Pirellula sp. SH-Sr6A: one gene and its partner. The main gene of each other region encodes a partner of the protein of the gene in region 2 in a complex. Links are inferred from orthologs where the notes say so. Each region holds a gene or a part of one and is shown on either strand. Other genes may lie near its edges.

Evidence for each region.
Region 1: the proteins of VN12_RS02950 (region 2) and secY are in contact, whole or in part, in a crystal structure (PDB 3DIN), measured with the Thermotoga maritima proteins. The link is inferred for Pirellula sp. SH-Sr6A from one-to-one orthologs. Residues at the interface, in WP_004082002.1 of Thermotoga maritima: Glu261, Ala262, Arg263, Lys300, Ala301, Arg302, Thr303, Ile304, Ile305, Leu323, Tyr324, Asp325, Pro326, Val329, Ser330, Tyr333, Ile336, Lys340, Phe345, Val349, Glu363, Phe364, Tyr374, Ser375, Gly376, Gly377, Glu393, Ile395, Thr482, Ser483; in WP_004081795.1 of Thermotoga maritima: Glu108, Gly109, Glu110, Glu111, Ala236, Glu237, Arg238, Arg239, Ile240, Thr241, Ile242, Gln243, Tyr244, Ala245, Arg246, Arg247, Val248, Thr249, Gly250, Arg251, Arg252, Val253, Tyr254, Gly256, Ala257, Ser258, Thr259, Tyr260, Leu261, Pro262.

What each region holds. Positions count from the first base shown.
Region 1 is NZ_CP011272.1:5,001,287-5,004,443, forward strand. The notes cover bases 67-2,908. They hold secY (preprotein translocase subunit SecY), read right to left. Parts: upstream 2,249-2,908; coding sequence 884-2,248; downstream 67-883. Other genes in these bases: VN12_RS19295 (aldo/keto reductase), read right to left, coding at 67-230; VN12_RS19300 (adenylate kinase), read right to left, coding at 261-830; rplO (50S ribosomal protein L15), read right to left, coding at 2,413-2,904; rpsE (30S ribosomal protein S5), read right to left, coding at 2,901-2,908. In the rest of the region: more of VN12_RS19295, read right to left, coding at 1-66; more of rpsE, read right to left, coding at 2,909-3,157. UniProt on the Escherichia coli protein: The central subunit of the protein translocation channel SecYEG. Consists of two halves formed by TMs 1-5 and 6-10.
Region 2 is NZ_CP011272.1:799,690-804,238, forward strand. Bases 121-4,354 are described here. They hold VN12_RS02950 (preprotein translocase subunit SecA), read right to left. Parts: upstream 4,047-4,354; coding sequence 321-4,046; downstream 121-320. Other genes in these bases: VN12_RS02945 (glycosyltransferase family 10 domain-containing protein), read left to right, coding at 121-324; VN12_RS02955 (YkgJ family cysteine cluster protein), read left to right, coding at 4,262-4,354. Outside these bases: more of VN12_RS02945, read left to right, coding at 1-120; more of VN12_RS02955, read left to right, coding at 4,355-4,549. UniProt on the Escherichia coli protein: Required for protein export, interacts with the SecYEG preprotein conducting channel.

The DNA of each region.
Region 1 (3,157 bases), 4.2 Mb from region 2 along the record:
CGATGATTCGTATTCCAAAGCTTGCTGGTGACCCATAATGCATCGCGAACGCATAGTCTTTGCGACAATGCCTTCTCGATCCCTTGCCCAACCTCCGCTTCATTTCCGTAGTCGGAGGCGCAGTCCAAATGGCGATAGCCCATTTCGATCGCCTGCACGGTCAGTGCCGCCGCTCGATCTTTCTCGACCTTCCAGAAACCGTAACCAACAGACGGAGGGGTACGACTCATGAGAGATCGACCTTTCAGTAAACGGTGGCGTTAGCGATGTCGCTCTACGCAGGCTTTGATGTCTTCAAACACTTGATCCGCTGATTGCATCCCGTTTACCACCTCGAGCTTGCCCTGCTTGGCGTAATACTCGGTGAGCGGCGCGGTTTGCGTATGAAACACGTGGAGTCTCTCGCGGATCGTATCGTAATTGTCGTCGACGCGACCATCGATCTGTGCCCGCTTCAGCAATCGCTGAATCAACTCCTCTTCCTCTACCTTTAACTCCAAGGCCATATCCAGCTTGAGGCCTTGGTCAGCTAAATAGTCATCCAGCAACTGAGCCTGGATGAGCGTACGAGGGAAGCCGTCGAATAACGCACCGTTGACGCACTCTTCACTTTGAAGCTTCTGCGCGACAATGCGCATCACGACGTGATCGGGGGCCAAGCGCCCCGCATCGATGTAGGAAGCGACCCAACGGGAAAGGGCGGTCTCCTGCTTCTTGACCGCTCGCAGCATTTCGCCGGTCGATAGGTGGGGAATGTTTAGCAGTTCGACCAACCGCTTGCATTGCGTTCCCTTCCCTGCGCCGGGAGGGCCGATAAAAACCAATCGCACGGAGCGGCCCTTTCTAACTGGCTGTCCTGGTGGTAGGAATCAAGATCCAGGGGCTACTCTTCCAATAAACCCTTGTAGTTTCGCATGAGCAAATGACTGTCGATCTTTTGGATCAGATCAAAAGCCACACTCACCGCGATCAACAAACCCGTACCCCCGTAAAAGGAGGCCACGCTAAACGAAACACCAAACTGAGAAGTGATAATCGTCGGAACGATTGCGACGACAGCCAAGAACGCTGCGCCAACATAGGTGATCCGAACCATCACTTTTTCAAGGTAATCCGCTGTCCGCTTCCCAGGACGATAACCCGGAATGAACGCGCCTGAATCCTGCAAGTTCTGCGACATCTCCTTGGGATTGAACATGATCGATGTCCAAAAGAAGCAGAAGAAGAAGATCAAAGCAACATAGAGGACGTTATAAGCAAACGACGAACCTGAATTGAGCATCGCAGACAACGCGTTGAAAACGGAGGTCAACGCGGGCCACCAAGATGCACTCGCGCTCGCCAACATGCCGAACACCAACGCGGGGATCATCAAAAGACTTCCCGCGAAAATAATCGGCATCACACCGGACTGATTGATTTTAAGCGGCAAGAACTGCTTCGATCCGCCCATCACACGTCGGCCGCGAACGTGCTTTGCACTTTGCATCTGGATGCGTCGCTGTGCCATGGTGATAAACACGACGGCAAACACCACCGCAACGAAAAGGAACGCCAATACCAACAACACGTCGGGTCCGATGTTGCTACCGCTACCACCGCTCAACGAACTGGACATGTTCTGTCGCAAATCCCACAAAGCTTTCGGCATCTGGGCCAAAATCCCAGCCATGATCAACAACGACACCCCGTTCCCGATCCCATACTCATCGATCTGCTCACCGAGCCACATCAAGAACAAGGAACCGGCAGTCATGATGGCGACAGACGTGATCTGCCAACCGAAGGAAAGTTCGTTCGATCCGCTCGCATAAAAGAACTCGGATATGGAGCCGGCCGACTGACCGATGATCATGTACCGCAGATACACCCAACTTTGGATCACACAAATGAATACGGTCAGGTAACGGGTGTATTCGTTGATCTTCTTTCGACCTGCGGGCCCCTCTTTGCGAAGCTGCTCTATGGGACCCCAAACCGTTCCCAACAATTGGAAGATAATCGACGCCGAAATGTAAGGGGCGATACCGAGACCGAAGATGGTCAAGGTTCGCAAGTCTGTCGCAGAGAAGACAGCGACCTTGTCAAGAAAACTCTGGACCTGCCCGCCCATGGCAATGCTGGATTCCTGCAACACAGGAAGACGGATGTGGTATCCGATTCGGTAAATTGCCAACAAAGCGAGGGTCAGCAATATCTTCTGACGAAGCTCGGGAATCGAAAAAACAACCCGAAGTTTTTCCAACATAGGCTTGATCCTGAACAGGTGATGTTCACAACGTAGAGGCTGTATTGTTTCGAAAGATTGAGATCGTGACTAGCCGAATTCAACCTTCCTTAAACGAAAACACCACGCGGAATGCGTGGTGCTTTGAATTCGATTTCCTTCGAAGTCAACTGGACCTCGCAGGACTACTCCGCCTTGAGAGCCGCAACGCGCTCTTCAGGGGTTCGCTTCGCAGCGACAATCTCGATGGTGCCGCCAGCCTTTGCGATCTTTTCCTTCGCCGTCTCGCTCGCTCGGGTCACGACGAACTTCAACGCCTTGGTCAGCTCGCCATCGCCAAGGATCTTGACCTCGTCGCAGCGGACTTTGACCAATCCCTTCTCGCGAAGCGTGGTCGGATTCACCTCTTCGCCTGCAACGAACAACGCGTCGATGGCGCTCAAGTTCACACCGAATACGGTGGCTGCCCAACGATTGTGGAAGCCTCGCTTTGGAATGCGGCGAACCATCGGCAAATCCCCACCATTGAAAATGGGGTGCCGCGAGTAACCGCTTCGTGACTTGTGACCGTTATGACCACGACCGGCTGTCTTGCCCGTCTTGCTACCAACCCCGCGGCCAATACGCTTGCGAGGACGGTTCTTGACGATGCCGTTGTTGATGTCTTCTAAATTCATGACAATTTGACCCCTCGGAGTCGCTCGATATCTTCTTTGGTTCGGAGTTGTGACAACGCGTCGAACGTCGCCTTGATCAACACCGTTGGATTATTGGATCGGAAACTCTTTGTCAGGATGTCCTGAATTCCGACCGCTTCGCAAACAGCACGAACTGCTTGCCCTGCAATGATACCTGTGCCAGGGCTGGCTGGCATCAACAAAACGTGAGCAGCGCCGAATCGACCCGACACTGCGTGAGGAATGGTCCCGT
Region 2 (4,549 bases):
GAACCCAAGCTATCGATTGCGTTAGAGAATATTGCTGAACGAATAGCGGAATGGCTCGATAGCGATCCGTACCCCAGGCACATTCATGCACTTCGCGAGGCCCGAGAGCGCGTTTTGCACGACCACTCGTTTTTCGCAGTCTTGCGAGATGCGATCATTACGCTTGGGGAATCTGCGGGAGTTCCAAATCTTGACACCCCAGACTGGATGCAACCGCAGGCGTCCCCGAAGGGACGTGAGCGGTGGTGGCGAGAGTTAACGAGGGTTTATCACAAATGGACGACTCGCAGTCCGCGAGTCGCCCCGTCGCCGACTCGGGACTAGACCTGTTTCCGCATACAACAGTTCTTGTACTTCTTTCCAGAACCGCAGGGGCAGTTATCGTTTCGGCCGATTCGGTCCCCTCGATGGCGGATGGTCGGAATTGCAGTCTCCTCGGTACCTGCACGTTCGGCCTGTTCTAGGTCCCGTTCCTTTTCGGCCATCAGATCGGATTGTTCAGCCGCGAGGGCTTGTCGAATATCGAACTCGTCGTGTCGGGCGCTGGTTTCCACCCAAGCATCGGCAACGATATCGGAATCGATCGCTTCCATTCGGAAGATGACGTCGGTCATTCTCTCGCCGATCGAAAGCCACATTTGATCGAAGAGCCGCATCCCTTCCCGTTTGTATTCGACTTTGGGGTCCATCTGACCCATGCTACGGAAGTTCACGCCCGCGCGGACATGGTCCATCGCGAGCAAGTGGTCCTTCCAAGCGGAATCGAGTTGGGTTAGGAGAACGGTTCGTTCGACGCGTCGGATTTCTGGGAAGTATCGATCGTCGATGGTCTGTGTCATGCGGTTGATGAACTCTTTGCGTGTCCAATCGCGCATCGATTCCGACTCCCCGGACCAACGCAGGGCTTGGCGAGCCCAATCCGCAACTTTGTCGATTTCGGCTTGGTTGCGTTGGAACAGAGACTTCAAACTCTTGGATTCATCTCGGCCGAACAACGCATTCGCTTTTTCGGCGACGACTTGGCGAAGCGCAAGTCCTTTTTCGACCGACTTCTTCGAAATGGCCACCAAGGCTTCAAAGGATTGATTGGGATCCTCGGTGAGTGTTTCGCCTGCGTTGGGATCTTCGAAACGAGCCATAGCCCAGTTTGCCACGGCGGCACCATCGATCGAATACGAATCGGGGGCCGTCATGCTGCTGAAGCGACGGAAGGCCATCAGAACCGGGAACTGGCTTTCTCGTTCGCTATAGGTGTCTTCTGCGAGTTTGAGCAGCTTTTTGGCGATCTGCTCAGGCTCTTGACCTTTGAGTTCATCGACGTTGACTGGAATACCAAACTTATTAGCCATCCATCCCGCGAGGGATTTCAATCCGAAATCATCGGTGAGAAATACTTCGCCTTCCGAGAGATCGATCGATTCGATGTATTTGGTCGCGCTCTCAATCAACTCTTCGTCCATGCGATCGCGATCGATTTTCTTCAGCGAGCTCACAGTGTAGGTCGTGTTGAACCTCGCATTGACCCATTTGGTCATCGCTTCCCAATTCCACTCGGACTGTTCCGTTTCGAGAGGAAGGTTTTCATCAATGGCATCAAGAATTTGCGTCTCGGCGGCTCGTTCCGTCTGATCCTTCGCGTACAGCACGGCGGTGTTCGGTTCAACTCCTCGGAAGTCTTTGGGATCGAGCTGAACGCCGAGTCGTGCGCCGGCCCATTTGGCATAGGACTCCGCACCGAAGAGAGGATCGCAGTATTGTTCGACATTGCTGTGAATCTGCTCGCGGAGCTGGTTCATCACCAAATCGCGGCAACTGGTTCCGTCCAAGATCTCCTGCCGATAGCCATATACCCTTTTGCGTTGGTAATCCATGACTTCGTCGTATTCGAGCAAGCTCTTTCGAGCTTCGAAGTTTCGCTCTTCGACCTTCTTCTGGGCTCCCGAGATTCGTTTCGAAACATATGGGCTTTCGATGGCCTCTCCATCACCCATGCCCATTCGTTTCATCCATTCGCGAACCCATTCGCCGGCGAAGATACGCATCAAATCGTCTTCGAGCGACAAATAGAAGCGGCTGGAACCCGGGTCACCCTGGCGGCCGCAACGACCTCGAAGCTGCAGATCGATGCGTCGGGATTCGTGACGTTCGGTTCCGACGACGTAGAGACCACCCTTTTTGCGAACTTGTTCCCCTTGGGCTTTCATATGTTCGCGCTGTTCGATTTCGTGGACCAGCGATTCCCATTCCTCCTTGGGGACTTCCAATCGGGTTGGGTAACGGTCTTGAAGCTGCGCCCAAGCCATGGTTTCGGGATTTCCACCGAGAATAATGTCGGTACCGCGTCCAGCCATGTTGGTCGCGATTGTAACCGCCCCCATGCGTCCGGCCTGGGCAACGATCTCCGCTTCACGTTTGTGTTGCTTCGCGTTGAGGACTTCCGCCTTTACGCCTCGTTGATCAAGCAATTTCGCGAGCTTTTCACTCTTTTCAATCGAGACGGTACCGACGAGGATCGGGCGACCGGAGTATTCGATCTCGCTGATCTCCGTACGCGGAACCGTAACCAACTCCTTGGAGTCCGATTTTTTGATAGCGACTTCAGCATCGCTTTCCGATTGAATCGTTCCTACCAGAGCTCCCTTGCTCCGGTCGAGATATCGGATCGTATCGAACTTATGAACCCGTTCGACTTCGTCCGCGACGGCATTGAATTTTTCTTGTTCGGAAAGATAAATGGCATCCGGGAATTCGATGCGTTGCAGTCCCCGGTTGGACGGGATGGCGATCACTCCCAGCTTATAGATTTTGTTGAACTCGTTCGCTTCGGTCATGGCCGTTCCGGTCATTCCGGCGATCTTGCGATAGAGCTTGAAGAAGTTCTGGAGGGTGATGGTTGCGAGAGTTTGGGTTTCCTCCTTGATTTGCACCCCTTCTTTGGCTTCGACCGCCTGGTGCAAACCATCGCTCCACTGGCGTCCTTCCATCAGTCGGCCGGTGAATTCGTCAACGATGATAATCGCGCCATCTTTGACGACGTAGTTGACGTCCTTCTTGTACAGGTGGTGGGCTTTGAGGGCGTTATCCAACAAGTGGGGCCACTCCATGTTTCCGACCGTGTAGAAGCTTTCGACGCCGGCCAAATTCTCGGCTTCTCGAATCCCTGCATCGGTCAAATTCACCGTGTGATCTTTTTCGTTGACAACGAAATGATCCTCTCTCTTTAGCGCGCGAGCGACTTTATCGGCGTCCGCATATTTCCCCATATCTCGTGCCGCGCTACCGGAGATGATGAGCGGCGTTCGAGCTTCATCGATTAGGATGTTGTCAACTTCGTCGATGACCGCGTAGTTCAAGGGACCTTGGACCTGTTGCTGTTCGGGTGGGAACCGATGATCGCCGCGCGAGGCCATGCGCATGTTGTCGCGCAAATAATCGAATCCCAATTCGTTGTTGGTAGCGTAGGTAATGTCCGCTGCATAGGACTGCTGCCGTTGCGAATTGGACATTCCGCTCTGGATGCTACCGACGGTGAGTCCAAGCCCCATATAAAGAGGGGCCATCCACTCCATATCCCGTCGTGCCAAGTAGTCGTTGACGGTAACGACATGGACGCCCTTTCCTTCCAATGCGTTGAGGTAGGCAGGAAGTGTCGCAACGAGCGTCTTTCCTTCCCCGGTGATCATTTCGGCGATATTCCCACCATGAAGAACCATTCCTCCGATGAGCTGCACGTCGTAATGACGCATTTTGAGGAATCGTCGGCCCGCTTCACGGCATGTTGCAAACGCTTCCACGAGGATGTCTTCCAAGGTCTCCCCGTCGGCTAGACGCTTGCGAAATTTAACCGTCTGCTCTCGGAGTTCCTCATCGCTGAGGGCGCTCATTTTTGGCTCAAGTTCGCCAATGAGTTTGGCGAGCTCATTGAATCGCTTGATCTGTCTGGAGTTAGCGGATCCAAAGAAAACCGTCAGGCCTCGATCCAGTCCTCCCAATACTCCGTTGACGGCATTGGAAGTCCCTTCCCAGATTTTTTCGAGCAGTTGCATTTTGCGGACAGATCTTAGAGAAACAAAGTGCGGCGGAAACCGCAGGAGGAGTCGTACTTAGCCCCGTGAATCGCCGGTTGCCGGATTGGCGCAGGCGACGTCCATGGACCTATTCTACGGATTTTCCGAGTTTGGTCGCGGGGAGCGTATCGATTCGGTAGACTTGCGTCAATTCAAGCATTTGTTCTCCCCGCTCCTTCGGACCCCCAGTCGCAATGGACACGTCGGATTCCTATTGGTACCAAAATGGTCTTGCTTTCGAGTGCACGCAATGTGGCAATTGCTGCAGCGGTCCGGGAACGGGCTATGTGTGGGTCACCGAGAGCGAGGTTGCGGCAATCGCAAAAGCCGTGGGCATGGACGAGGACCTCGATGGATTTGAGCGGAAATTCACGCGGCGTATTGGAGCTCGCGTAAGTTTGGTCGAGTATTCCGACGGCGACTGTATCTTTCTAGAGCCTGAGACGCGGCGTTGCTCCGTGTACGATTCGAGACCGGTGCAA